Regions from separate parts of the Bradyrhizobium sp. CCBAU 45384 genome, predicted to be linked through region 1. Evidence: predicted binding sites of a transcription regulator. Region 1 holds the regulator's gene; the other holds the start of a gene.

Region 1 (6,385 bases):
AAGGCCAGCAGCAAGCCTTTCTCGTCGCAGAGCTGGCGGAGCGCCTTGAGGAAGGCTGATGTCGCCGGACGCACACCGCCCTCGCCCTGGATCGGCTCGATCAGGATGCCGGCGGTATGCGGGCCGATCGCCTTCTTCACGGCCTCGATGTCGCCATGCGGGATCTGGTCGAAGCCGTCCATCGGCGGACCGAAGCCTTCGAGATATTTTGCCGATCCCGTCGCGGCCAGCGTCGCGAGCGTGCGGCCGTGGAAGGCGCCCTCGAAGGTGATGATGCGATAGCGCTCCGGATGGCCCTTGGAGAAGTGATGATGGCGGACCAGCTTGATCACGCCCTCCAGCGCCTCGGCGCCGGAATTACAGAAGAACACGAAGTCGGCAAAGCTCTCATTGCAAAGACGCGCAGCGAGCTTCTCGCCGTCAGGGCTCTGGAACAGGTTCGACATGTGCCAGAGTTTCGTGGCCTGCTCCTGCAGCGCCTTGACCAGCGCCGGATGGGCATGGCCGAGTGCGTTGACCGCGACGCCCGAGGTGAAATCGAGATAGCGATCGCCATTGGTTGCGATCAACCAGACGCCTTCACCGCGCTCAAAACCGATATCGGCCCTGGCGAATACGGGGAGCAAATGCGGCGCTGCGCTGTTGGTCATGACGATCTCTTTGGTGGTCACTTCGGATGTTTCGGACGGCCTGAACACGCATGGCGCAGCGCGTCATTTGGCCCGGAAAACGAAACGTGCCGCCTTTTAAGGGCGGCACGTGCGACTATCTTATGCTTGGCAATACGGGTGTCAATGCCGCCCGGAAAGCCTCGCGAAACGCTGAATCCGTAGTCTTGCGGTGGCGATTTTGCGGGATTTTCGCCACGGAACATGTGGAAGCGAGTCGGCGGACTCTTGCGCGTGAGTCACGGCATATTGTAGCGTTTGGCTTGTCAGATACGACATCTCGTGCAGCGGTTCTGATCCCAAAAGTCCTCATGTACCGGCGTAAACGTTCGGGCGCATCTGGCGCGCCCGGCGAGCCTTAAGGGATTCTGGCGGCACGGGTTTTTCGAAGCTTAGGCATTCGTCGTGAGGCCCCACAGATGGCTGGCGCCGGCGAAGGAAAGGATGCAATGACGGTTTTGACCTGGTCAGATGATCGCGTCGAGCAGCTGAAAAAGCTCTGGGAGGCCGGACTTTCGGCCAGCCAGATCGCCGCTGAGCTTGGAAACGTGACCCGCAACGCCGTAATCGGCAAGGTGCACAGGCTCGGCCTGTCCGGCCGCGCCAAGAGCCCCTCATCAGCAGCTCCGCGGCCGCGCAAGGCGCGTCCCGCACAGCACATGATGCGGGTAAGCCGCCCCATCGCGCGCGGCAACACCGCGCTGGCGCAGGCTTTCGAGGTCGAGGTCGAGGCTGAACCTGTTACCTACGACAACGTTGTGCCGATGAGCCAGCGGCTCTCGTTGCTCGAATTGAACGAGGCCACCTGCCACTGGCCGGTCGGCGATCCCTCAAGCCCGGATTTCTTCTTCTGCGGCGGCAAGGCGCTCTCCGGCCTGCCCTACTGCGCCCAGCACTCGCGCGTGGCGTATCAGCCGGCGGCGGATCGCCGGCGGGCGCCGGCGAAGCCGGGCACGCGCTGAGTACTTGGTTCAGACGACATCGTCGCGGTACAGGCCGGGACGAAAAAAGCGCGCCACCTGGCGCGCTTTTTTGTTTGCTGGCGGGCAGCTTAGCTTGAGGTCTGCTCAGCCTTCGCGAAGCGATCGTCGAGCGCGTAGCCTGCGCCGCGGACGGTGCGGATCGGGTCCTGCTCGCGGCCGAGATTGAGCAGCTTGCGCAGGCGGCCGATATGCACATCGACGGTGCGTTCGTCGATATAGATGTCGCGGCCCCAGACGCTGTCGAGTAGCTGCTCGCGCGAGAACACCCGGCCGGGATGCTCCAGGAAGAACTCCAGCAGGCGATATTCGGTCGGTCCGAGATCGATCGGCCGGCCCGAGCGCGCCACGCGGCGCTTCTCGCGATCGAGCTCGATGTCGCCGAAGGCGAGCACGGTCGCGAGCCGCTCGGGGCTGGCGCGCCGCAGCAGGCCCTTCACCCGCGCGAGCAGCTCGGGCACCGAGAACGGCTTGACGATGTAATCGTCGGCGCCTGTGGCAAGGCCCCTGACACGCTCGCTCTCCTCGCCGCGCGCGGTGAGCATGATGATCGGCAGCTGCTTGGTGTCGGATCGCGTCCGCAACCGGCGGCACAGCTCGATCCCGGACAGGCCCGGCAACATCCAGTCGAGCACGATCAGATCGGGGATGTGCTCCTTGAGGCGGGTGTCGGCGTCGTCGCCGCGCATCACCGTCTCCACGTCATAGCCGTCGCCTTCGAGGTTGTAGCGGAGAAGCTCGGTCAGAGCTTCCTCGTCCTCAACCACCATAATGCGTGCGCCCATGGGCTCGTCGCTCCTTGCGTAATCAGGTGTTCGGGACCGTCGTGGCGAACGTCGTCATGTCGCCCTTCGGCCGCTTGTCGGTGATGGCCTGGCCTTCGATCATGTAGAACACGGTCTCGGCGATGTTGGTGGCGTGGTCGCCGATCCGCTCGATGTTCTTGGCGCAGAACATCAGATGGATGCAGAACGAGATGTTGCGCGGATCCTCCATCATGTAGGTGAGGAGCTCGCGGAACAGCGAGGTGCAGATGGCATCGACTTCCTCGTCGCCCTTCCACACCGCCATCGCTGCCGGCAGATCGTGCGCGGCATAGGCGTCCAGCACCGACTTGACCTGCTGCTGCACGAGGTCGGTCATGTGCTCGAGGCCGCGGAACAGTTTGAGCGGATGGAAATCCGTCTCCAGCGCCGCGACGCGCTTGCCCATGTTCTTGGCGAGGTCGCCGATGCGCTCGAGGTCGGTCGCAACCCGCATGGCGCCGACGATTTCGCGCAAGTCCACCGCCATCGGCTGGCGGCGCGCGATGGTCAGCACGGCGCGCTCCTCGATCTTCTTCTGCAGCGCGTCGAGCTCGGCATCGATGGTGACGACGCGCTGGCCCAGCTCGACGTCGCGGCGGATCAGCGCATCGACGGAATCGACGATCATGCGCTCGGCGATGCCGCCCATCTCGGCGACCAGGCGGGTGAGCTCCTGAAGGTCGGTGTCGAAGGCTTTTGCGGTATGTTCGGAAGCCATGTCCTGTCTCCTCAGCCGAACCGGCCGGTGATGTAATCCTGCGTGCGCCGGTCCGACGGCGACGTGAAGATCTTGCTGGTGTCGTCGAACTCGATCAGCTCGCCGAGATACATGAAGGCGGTCTTGTCGGAGACGCGGGCCGCCTGCTGCATGTTGTGGGTGACGATCGCGATGGTGTAGTTCTCGGACAGTTCCTGGATCAGCTCCTCGACCTTGGCGGTCGAGATCGGATCGAGCGCCGAGCAGGGTTCGTCGAACAGGATCACTTCAGGCCGCACCGCGACGGTGCGGGCGATGCAGAGGCGCTGCTGCTGGCCGCCCGAGAGCGACAGGCCGGAGGCGTTGAGCTTGTCCTTGACCTCGTTCCACAGCGCGCCGCCGCGCAGCGCCTTCTCGACGCGGTCGTCCATCTCGGACTTCGAGATCTTCTCATAGAGGCGGATGCCGAAGGCGATGTTCTCGTAGATCGTCATCGGGAACGGCGTCGGCTTCTGGAACACCATGCCGACGCGGGCGCGCAGCAGGTTGAGATCCAGCTTGGGGTCGAGGATGTTGGTCTGGTCCAGCATCAGCTGACCGGTGACGCGTTGGCCCGGATAGAGGTCATACATCCGATTGAAGATGCGCAACAGGGTCGACTTGCCGCAACCGGACGGGCCGATGAAGGCGGTGACGCGGTTGGTGCCGAGCGTCAGATTGATGTTCTTCAGCGCCTGGTGCTCGCCGTAATAGAAGTTGAGGTTGCGCACCGTCACCTTGGCCGGAGCTTCCGGCAGCGGCTGCTGCGAGGCGAGGTGCGCGTTGGAGCTCACGGATACGGACAAGTCGGTCATTTTGCGGTCCTCTCGGCACCGAGGATGCGGGCGCCAATGTTCAGGGCAAGCACGGTGAGCGTGATCAACAGCGCACCGCTCCAGGCGAGCTGCTTCCAATAGGCGTAAGGGCTCTGGACGAAATTGTTGATGGTGACGGGCAGGTTCGCCATGGTCTTGTTCAGGCCGAGGCTGAAGAACTGGTTCGACAGCGCGGTGAAGAGTAGCGGCGCGGTTTCGCCGGCGACGCGGGCGGTGGCGAGCAGCACGCCGGTGATGAGGCCGGAGCGGGCCGCACGATAGGCGATCCGCTTGATCACCAGCGAGCGCGGCAGGCCGAGCGCGGAGGCGGCCTCGCGCAGCGCGTTCGGCACCAGCAGCAGCATGTCCTCGGTCGTGCGCAGCACCACCGGGATCACGATGACGGCGAGCGCGAGCGAGCCTGCGATCGCCGAGAAGCCGCGCATCGGCACCACCACCGCGCCGTAGATGAACAGGCCGATGATGATCGAGGGCGCCGACAGCAGGATGTCGTTGATGAAGCGGATCACCGAGGTCAGCTTGTCGTTACGGCCGTACTCGGCGAGATAGGTGCCGGCGAACAGGCCGAGCGGCGCGCCGATGCCGACGCCGATCACGGTCATGATCAGCGAGCCGACGATGGCGTTGCGCAGGCCGCCCTCGGTCGAGCCCGGCGGCGGGGTATCGGCGACGAACAGCTCGAGGTTGAGGCCGGCGATGCCGTTATAGAGAAGCGTGAGCAGGATCAGCGCGAGCCAGGTGACGCCGACGGCGGCGGCTCCGAAGCAGAGCCCTCGGACGATGATGTCCTTGCGGCGGCGGCGTACATAGATCGGGTTCATGTCACTTCCCCGCCTTCGTTTCCAGACGCAGCAGCATCAGCCGGGCGGCGGCGAGCACGAAGAACGTCAGCACGAACAGCAACAGGCCGAGCAGGATCAGGCCGGACTGGTGCAGGCCGTCGCTCTCGGCGAACTCCGATGCGATCGCCGCCGAGATCGTGGTGCCAGGCGCGAAGATCGATGACGAGATGCGGAACGAGTTGCCGATGATGAAGGTCACCGCCATGGTCTCGCCGAGCGCACGGCCCAAGGCCAGCATGACACCGCCGATGACGCCGACACGGGTATAGGGGATCACGACGCTGCGCACCACTTCCCAGGTGGTGCAGCCGACGCCGTAGGCGGCCTCTTTCAGCACCGGCGGCACGGTCTTGAACACGTCGACCGAGATCGAGGTGATGAAAGGCAGCACCATGATCGCCAGGATCAGCGCGGCATTGAACAGGCTGAGATAGGACGGGGGACCTGCGAAGACCGCGCCCAGCACCGGGACGCCGTCGAAGATCTTGATCATGAAGGGCTGGAAGGTGTTGGCCAGGAACGGCCCCAGCACGAAGAAGCCCCACATGCCGTAGATGATCGAGGGAATGCCGGCGAGCAGCTCCACCGCCATGCCGATCGGGCGGCGCAGCCATTGCGGGCAGAGCTCGGTCAGGAAGATCGCGATACCGAGACCGACGGGAATGGCGATCAGCATCGCGATGAAGGAGGTGACAAGCGTGCCGTACATCGGTCCGAGCGCGCCGAGCACGGGCGGATCGGCCGACGGCGCCCAGCGCTGCGTCCACAGGAACGCAAAGCCGTATTCCTTCATCGCCGGGAAGGCACCGACGATCAGCGACAGGATGATGCCGCCAAGGATGAGGAGCACCGAGATCGCGGAAAGCCGGGTGATCCAGTAGAAGGTGACATCGCCGAGCTTGAACGCGCTCAAGGCCTTCGCGCGATCATAGGGGCCAGCGTCGTCGACTACATCGCTCTGAACAGCCATTTCTGCCACGCCGATCCCCTGTATTACGCTATCTGCATGCCGCCGATAAGGAGCGGTCTTGTCGACGATTTGTCCCGCGTCATTCCGGGATGGTCCGAAGGACCAGACCCGGAATTTCGAGCTTCCGGGTTCGCTCGCCACGCTCGCGCCCCGGAATGACGGGGCACGAGCGTCGGACTTCAGAGCTTTAGCTCTTGATCTCGGCAGACCAGGTCTTCTCGATCTGCTGGACGACGCTGTCCGGCATCGGGATGTAATCGAGCTCCTCGGCTGCCTTGGCGCCGTTCTTGAAGGCCCAGCGGAAGAACTTGATGGCTTCCTGCGAGGCCGCCTTGTCGGTGGCATCCTTGTGCATGAGGATGAAGGTCGCCGCCGTGATCGGCCAGGACTTGTCGCCGGGCTGGTCGGTCAGGATGACGTAGTAGCCGGGCGCCTTGGACCAGTCGGCATTGGCGGCGGCCGCCTGGAAGGCCTCGGTGGCGGGCTCAACGGTCTTGCCACCCTTATTGACCATCTTGGTGTAGGTCAGCTTGTTTTGCTTGGCGTA
Region 2 (6,385 bases), on a different contig from region 1:
GGCCCGGCCTCGTTCGCGCGTGCCCGGCTTACCGGCGTCAAGACCGACGCCTTCGTCATCGACGTCAACTCCGACGGCTCGAAGGGTTATTACTCGGTGTTCTACGTGCTGGCGAAATCGCCGTACCAGAAGATCGAGGACCTCAAGGGCAAGAACCTGGGCCTGGTCGATCCGAACTCGACCTCGGGCAACAACATGCCGCGCTTCAAGCTGAACGCGCTCGGCATCGATCCCGATGCCTACTTCTCGAAGGTCGTCTTCACCGGCAGCCACGAGAATGCCGTTCTCGCACTTGCGCAAGGAACCGTGGACGTCGCTGCCAATTGGTGGAACGCGGACGACGATTCCAACCTGACCCGCATGCTCAACAAGGGTATGGTGAAGTCGGCCGACGGCACGCTGATGAAGAAGGAGGACTTCCGCATCGTCGTGAAGTCCGACCTCATCATCAACTCGCCCTACGCCTATGAGCGACCTGCCTGAGGACATGAAGGCGGCCATCAAGAAGGCCTTCCTCGATGCGGCGACCAAGGACCCCGAGGCGTTCAAGAAGCTCTCCGACGGCAAGAACAAGCCGTGGGAGCCGATTGCGAACGACGATTACAACAAGACCATCGATCTGATCAGGTTCGTCGATAATCTGCGTAAGAAGGCGTCCTGAGCTCGTCGGGACGAGGCTACTCGAGCCGGGTCGATGGACCCGGCTCTTTTCTTGATGGATCTGTGCCTTCGATGACGGTTGCGGTTTCGATCCTTCCCGAGCAGCAGCTCGCCGCCCTCAACGCCGCCTATCGCGAGGCAGTCGCACGCAAGCGCCTGCGCCTGCTGGCGGGCTTCACGTTGTTCGTCGCCGCGCTGATCGTGGCCTCGATCGGCGCCGAGGTGAATTTGCGCACCTTCTTCACTTATTTCGGCAACTTCGTCAGCTACTTCAATCGCATCCTCACCCTCGACAGCGGCCAGCGGGTCTGGACCGATCTCGGCGAGTGGTTCTGGGGCCTGCACAAATGGCTGAAGCTGCTCGGCGAGACGCTGCTGATCTCCTATGTCGGCACGCTGATCGGCGCCGTTCTTGCCTTCCTGCTCAATTTCTTCTCCGCCGAGAACACCTCGCCCGCGCCCTGGCTGCGCTTCACCGTCCGGCGCCTGCTTGAGTTCGCGCGCACGGTGCCAGGCATCGTGTTCGCGCTGATCTTCGTCATGGCCTTCGGCCTCGGTCCGGTCGCGGGCGTGCTCGCGATCGCGATTCATTCCACCGGCGCGCTCGGCAAGCAGTTTTCCGAGATGGTCGAGAACGCCGACATGAAGCCGGTCGAGGGCATCCGCTCCACCGGCGCGAGCTGGGTGTCGTGCATGCGCTTTGCGATCCTGCCGCAGGTCTCGGCGGGTTACGCCAGCTACGCGCTGCTGCGTTTCGAGATCAATGTGCGCGAGGCCTCGGTGATGGGCTTTGTCGGCGCCGGCGGCATCGGGCAGGAGCTGATCGTCGGGATCCGAAAATTCTACTACTCCGACGTCAGCGCCATCCTCGTCACCATCATCGTCACGGTGTTCCTGATCGACATCACCACCGGCTGGGTGCGCGGCCGCCTGTTCGGCAAGGAGGCGCGGAATTGAATAAGCCGCAGGACGTCAACACCGAGAAGCTCCGCGCGCGCTACCCTGACGTCTTCGACCGTCCGGTATCGGCACGCCTGGCGACGCCGGCGATGCTCATCGCGGCTCTTGCGATCTTCGTGTTCGGCCTGGTCGATCTCGATTTCTCGCCGGCGCGTTTCATCTCGGGCCTAAGCCAGCTCGGCTGGATCAGCATGATGATGATGCCGCCCGATCCCGGATCGTCGCTCCCGCTCTATCTCAAAGCGCTGGGCGAGACGCTGTCGATCGCGCTGCTCGGCACCACGCTGGCCGCCTTGCTGGCGCTGCCCGTCAGCCTGCTTGCGGCCCGCAATATCGTCCCTAACATCGTCCGTTTCCCGGTGCGGCGGTTCCTGGATTCGATCCGCGGCGTCGATACGCTGATCTGGGCGCTGGTGTGGATCAATGTGGTCGGGCTCGGCCCGTTCGCCGGCGTTCTCGCGATTGCCGTGGCGGATTTCGGTGCGTTCGGAAAGTTGTTCTCGGAGGCGATCGAAGGCGCCGATCAGAAGCAGGTCGAGGGCATCCGCGCCTCCGGCGGCAGCGCGCTGCACGAGATCCGCTTCGGCCTGATGCCGCAGGTGCTGCCCGTCATCGCCGGCCAGGTGCTGTATTTCATCGAATCGAACACGCGCTCGGCCACCATCATCGGCATCGTCGGCGCCGGCGGCATCGGCCTCCAGCTCGCCGAGCAGATCCGCGTGCTGGAATGGCAGAAGGTGTCGTTCCTGATCCTGATGATCCTGGTCGCCGTCGCGGGAATCGATTTCATCTCGGGCAAGCTGCGCTTTGCGATCATTGGTAAGCGGGCAGTGGCCTGAGCACCGCTGCCGTAGGGTGGGTTAGCCGTAGGCGTAACCCACCACTGTCCGTCTCCGCGGAGACAAAAGAGGTGGGTTACGCCTTCGGACTGCGCTTCGCGCAGCCGCAAGGCTAACCCACCCTACGGCTCTGCGGTTCGCGATCATTGGGCGAAGGGCGGCGGCCTGAGCACCGCTGCTTTAGGGTGGGCAAAGCAAAGCGTGCCCACCATCTCTAGCGATCGAGAAAGACGTGCGCACGGCGCAAGAGCGCCTTTGCCCACCCTACGGCTCCGTTTTCCTGGAGAGAGCGAGCTCCCCCTACGGCTCCACCAAAAACTCCACCCGCTCTGCGGCAAAGCGCGAATGCTTCGTCACCAGCGGCTTGCCCTCGAGATCGAGGTCCGTCGCGTCGACCACCAGGATCGGCCGTCCCAGCGGCAGATCGAGCCGCGCGGCATCGGTCGCATCGACGATGCCGGCGGTGATCCTGGTGGCGCCGCGGCGGTAGTCGCGGATCCCGTAGTGCTCGAGCATCTTCGTCATCGAGCGCGTGGCTGAGAACACCGTGCCGGCGCCCGGAAATCGCTCCGCCGACAGCCAGGTGGTGGAGACGCAGATCGGCGTGCGGTCGGCGAGGCGGATGGCTTCGATCCGCACCAGCGGCGCGCCGGTCTTCACGCCCAATTCCCGTGCAAGCTCGCGCGTTGCGGCATCCTCTGACGCCTCGATCAGCCGGCCATGCGGCTCGCGGCCCTCGGCGCCGACGATCTCCGAGAAGCGCGTGCGCGAGCGCAAGGGATAAGCCAGCTTCTGCGCCTCGACATAGGTTCCGCTGCCGCGCTCGGCGCGCACGATGCCGCGTTCGGCAAGGGCTGCGAGCGCGCGCCGCACGGTGTGGCGGTTGACGCGATAGGTTTCGGCGATCTCCATCTCGCCCGGCAATTTGTCGCCGGCGGCAAAGCGGCCGTCGGCGATGCCGCGCTCGATGCCGTCGGCAACGAGGCGCCACAGCGCGACGCCCGAGGAAGCGGTGTCCTGCATGCTCATCTCGGCGATCAGCCTAGCCCTAAAATCACACGCTTGTCACGAAACAGTCATGGCGTTTCCGTATGAAGTTGTCTATTATCATAGACAACTTCAATTCGGCAAGTTTGGTGGAAGGCCGGTGGATTCGGTGACCCAGCACAATACCCAGCAAGCCCAGCGCAAGGCCGCCATGGCCGTGCTGGCGCACGCGGAGGCAGGCGAGATCGCCGCTTGCCTCCGCACGATTCCATTGCCCGGCCATCAGGATTTGCGCGAACCGGAAAACGGCCTGGTGATGCTGCGCGGCCGAGTCGGCGGCGATGGCGCGCCGTTCAATCTCGGTGAGGCGACCGTGTCGCGCGCTGCGGTGCGGCTTGCCAGCGGCGAGGTCGGCTTCGGCTACACGCTCGGGCGCAACAGTGAGAAGGCACGGTTGATCGCGCTGTGCGACGCGCTGGTGCAGTCGCCCGATTTCGGCGTCGCCGTCGAGCGCGACGTAATCGCTCCGTTGCGTGAGCAGCTTATGGTCAGACGCAAGCAGCAGGCCGAAGAGACGGCTGCGACCAAGGTTGATTTCTATACCATGGTGCGCGGTGAAGGGTGAGGCCATGACAACGATTGCGGAACTGCCGCCGGGATTCGCCGACAAGGTGTTGTCGGCGCAATCGACCTTTCGCTCGGTCATGGACGCAATGGCACGGCCCGGCACGGTCCAGCGCATCGTGCCGATTGCGGGAACGCCCGATACGATGATGCGCGGCACCGCCGCGATTGCGCTGACGCTGTTCGATCACGACACGCCACTATGGCTCGATGCGCGCATGGCCGAGAGCACCGACGTTCTGAAATGGCTCAAGTTTCACACCGGTGCGCCGGTGGTGCAGGATTCGTCGATCGCAGCCTTCGCGCTGATCGGCGACGGCGTGTTGCTGCCCAATCTTACGCGGTTCGCGCTCGGCACCAACGAATATCCGGATCGTTCGACCACCGTGATCATTCAGGTCGAGAGCCTGGACGCAGGACAAAACTTCGAGCTCCGCGGTCCCGGCATCGACTGCGTCGCGACGCTTGAGGCGTCGTTCAAGCCGTTCGACCTGTTCGAGCAGCTGCGCTTCAACGAGACGCTGTTTCCGCGCGGCATCGACGTGGTGCTGGTCGCCGATGATGCCGTGGTCGCGATCCCGCGCACGACCCGAGTTGCGAGCAAGGGAGGCTAGAGGCATGTATGTCGCAGTCAAAGGCGGCGAACGCGCCATCGAGAACGCCCATCGCCTGCTCGCCAATGCCAGACGCGGCGATCAAAACGTTGCGGAAATCTCGCTCGACCAGATCTCCGAACAGCTTGGCCTCGCCGTCGATCGCGTCATGAGCGAGGGCTCGCTCTATGACCGCGAACTCGCGGCGCTCGCGATCAAGCAGGCGCGCGGCGATCTGATCGAGGCGATCTTCCTGGTCCGGGCCTTCCGCGCCACCCTGCCGCGCTTCGGCGCCAGCGAGCCGGTCGACACCGGCGCGATGCGGGTGCAGCGGCGGGTGTCCTCGACCTTCAAGGACATTCCCGGCGGCCAGATCCTCGGGCCGACCTTCGACTACACGCATCGCCTGCTCGATCCCTCGCTCGCCCAGGGTTTTGTGCCGGAAGCTCCGGCCGTGGGCGAAGCCTCAACGGCGCCGACGCCGCGCGTGACCGACATCCTCGGCCGCGACGGGCTGATCGAATCCTCGCCACAGGCTGAAGACGGTGCCGTCGTCGGCGATCTCACGCGGGAGCCGCTGAACTTTCCGGCGGACCGCGACCTGCGCCTGCAAAATCTCGCGCGCGGCGACGAAGGCTTCTTGCTGGCGATGGGCTATTCCACCCAACGCGGTTACGGCCGCAATCACCCCTTCGCGGGCGAGATCCGCTTCGGCGAGGTTGAGGTCGAATTCGCAGCTGAGGACGTCGGCTTTGCCGTGCCGCTTGGTTCGATCGAACTGACCGAATGCCAGATGGTCAACCAGTTCAAGGGCTCGGCAACCGAAGCGCCGTGCTTCACCCGCGGCTATGGCCTCGCCTTCGGCCAGAGCGAGCGCAAGACCATGTCGATGGCGCTGGTCGATCGGGCGCTGCGTTCCCGCGAGCTCGGAGAAGAGGCCCTCGCCCCGGCGCAAGATGAAGAATTCGTGTTGTCGCATTCGGACAACGTCCAGGCGACCGGATTCGTCGAGCATCTGAAGCTGCCGCATTACGTCGACTTCCAGTCCGAGCTTGGCCTCTTGCGCAAGCTGCGCAAGGAATTTGCCGAAGCTTCTGCCGAAGCCAATACGCCCGATGCCATGAAGGAGGCCGCGGAATGAACGCGCCCGCCTACAACTTCGCTTATCTGGACGAGCAAACCAAGCGGATGATCCGCCGCGCCATCCTGAAAGCGATCGCGATCCCCGGTTATCAGGTGCCGTTCGCCAGCCGTGAAATGCCGATGCCCTATGGCTGGGGCACCGGCGGCGTGCAGGTGACCGCCGCGATCCTGGGACCTGGGGACGTGCTGAAGGTGATCGATCAGGGCTCGGACGACACCACCAACGCGATTTCGATCCGCAAATTCTTCGCCAAGACCGCGGGCGTCGCCACCACGACGTCGACCGACGAGGCGACCGTGATCCAGACCCGTCACCGCATCCCGGAGACCGCGCTGCACGAAAAGCAGGTGCTGGTCTATCAGGTGCCGATCCCCGAGCCGCTGCGCTTCCTCGAGCCGCGCGAGACCGAGACCCGCCGCATGCACGCACTCGCCGAATATGGCCTGATGCATGTGAAGCTTTATGAGGACATCGCCCGCTTCGGTCACATCGCGACTGCCTACGCCTATCCGGTCAAGGTGAACGCGCGCTACGTGATGGACCCGTCGCCGACGCCGAAATTCGACAATCCGAAGATG

What was found. Region 1 encodes PhoB, which activates phosphate uptake and scavenging genes when phosphate is short. Its sites were predicted from a motif close to TGTCATNNANCTGTCAT; they were not measured.
Region 2: a site for PhoB is predicted at 3,523-3,539, ahead of phnF (phosphonate metabolism transcriptional regulator PhnF). Genes of this name have one in related genera too.

What each region holds. Positions count from the first base shown of each region.
Region 1 is NZ_LBIZ01000099.1:72,170-78,554, reverse strand. It holds gene XH80_RS11390 (aspartate aminotransferase family protein) at 1-650, opposite strand, end outside; gene XH80_RS11385 (GcrA family cell cycle regulator) at 1,118-1,630, shown strand; gene phoB (phosphate regulon transcriptional regulator PhoB) at 1,720-2,433, opposite strand; gene phoU (phosphate signaling complex protein PhoU) at 2,456-3,172, opposite strand; gene pstB (phosphate ABC transporter ATP-binding protein PstB) at 3,184-4,005, opposite strand; gene pstA (phosphate ABC transporter permease PstA) at 4,002-4,847, opposite strand; gene pstC (phosphate ABC transporter permease subunit PstC) at 4,849-5,838, opposite strand; gene pstS (phosphate ABC transporter substrate-binding protein PstS) at 6,026-6,385, opposite strand, start outside.
Region 2 is NZ_LBIZ01000120.1:359,542-365,926, forward strand. It holds partial or broken gene phnD (phosphonate ABC transporter substrate-binding protein) at 1-661, shown strand, start outside; gene phnE (phosphonate ABC transporter, permease protein PhnE) at 733-1,617, shown strand; gene phnE (phosphonate ABC transporter, permease protein PhnE) at 1,614-2,459, shown strand; gene phnF (phosphonate metabolism transcriptional regulator PhnF) at 2,760-3,488, opposite strand; gene phnG (phosphonate C-P lyase system protein PhnG) at 3,607-4,071, shown strand; gene phnH (phosphonate C-P lyase system protein PhnH) at 4,076-4,684, shown strand; gene XH80_RS41460 (carbon-phosphorus lyase complex subunit PhnI) at 4,689-5,804, shown strand; gene XH80_RS41465 (alpha-D-ribose 1-methylphosphonate 5-phosphate C-P-lyase PhnJ) at 5,801-6,385, shown strand, end outside.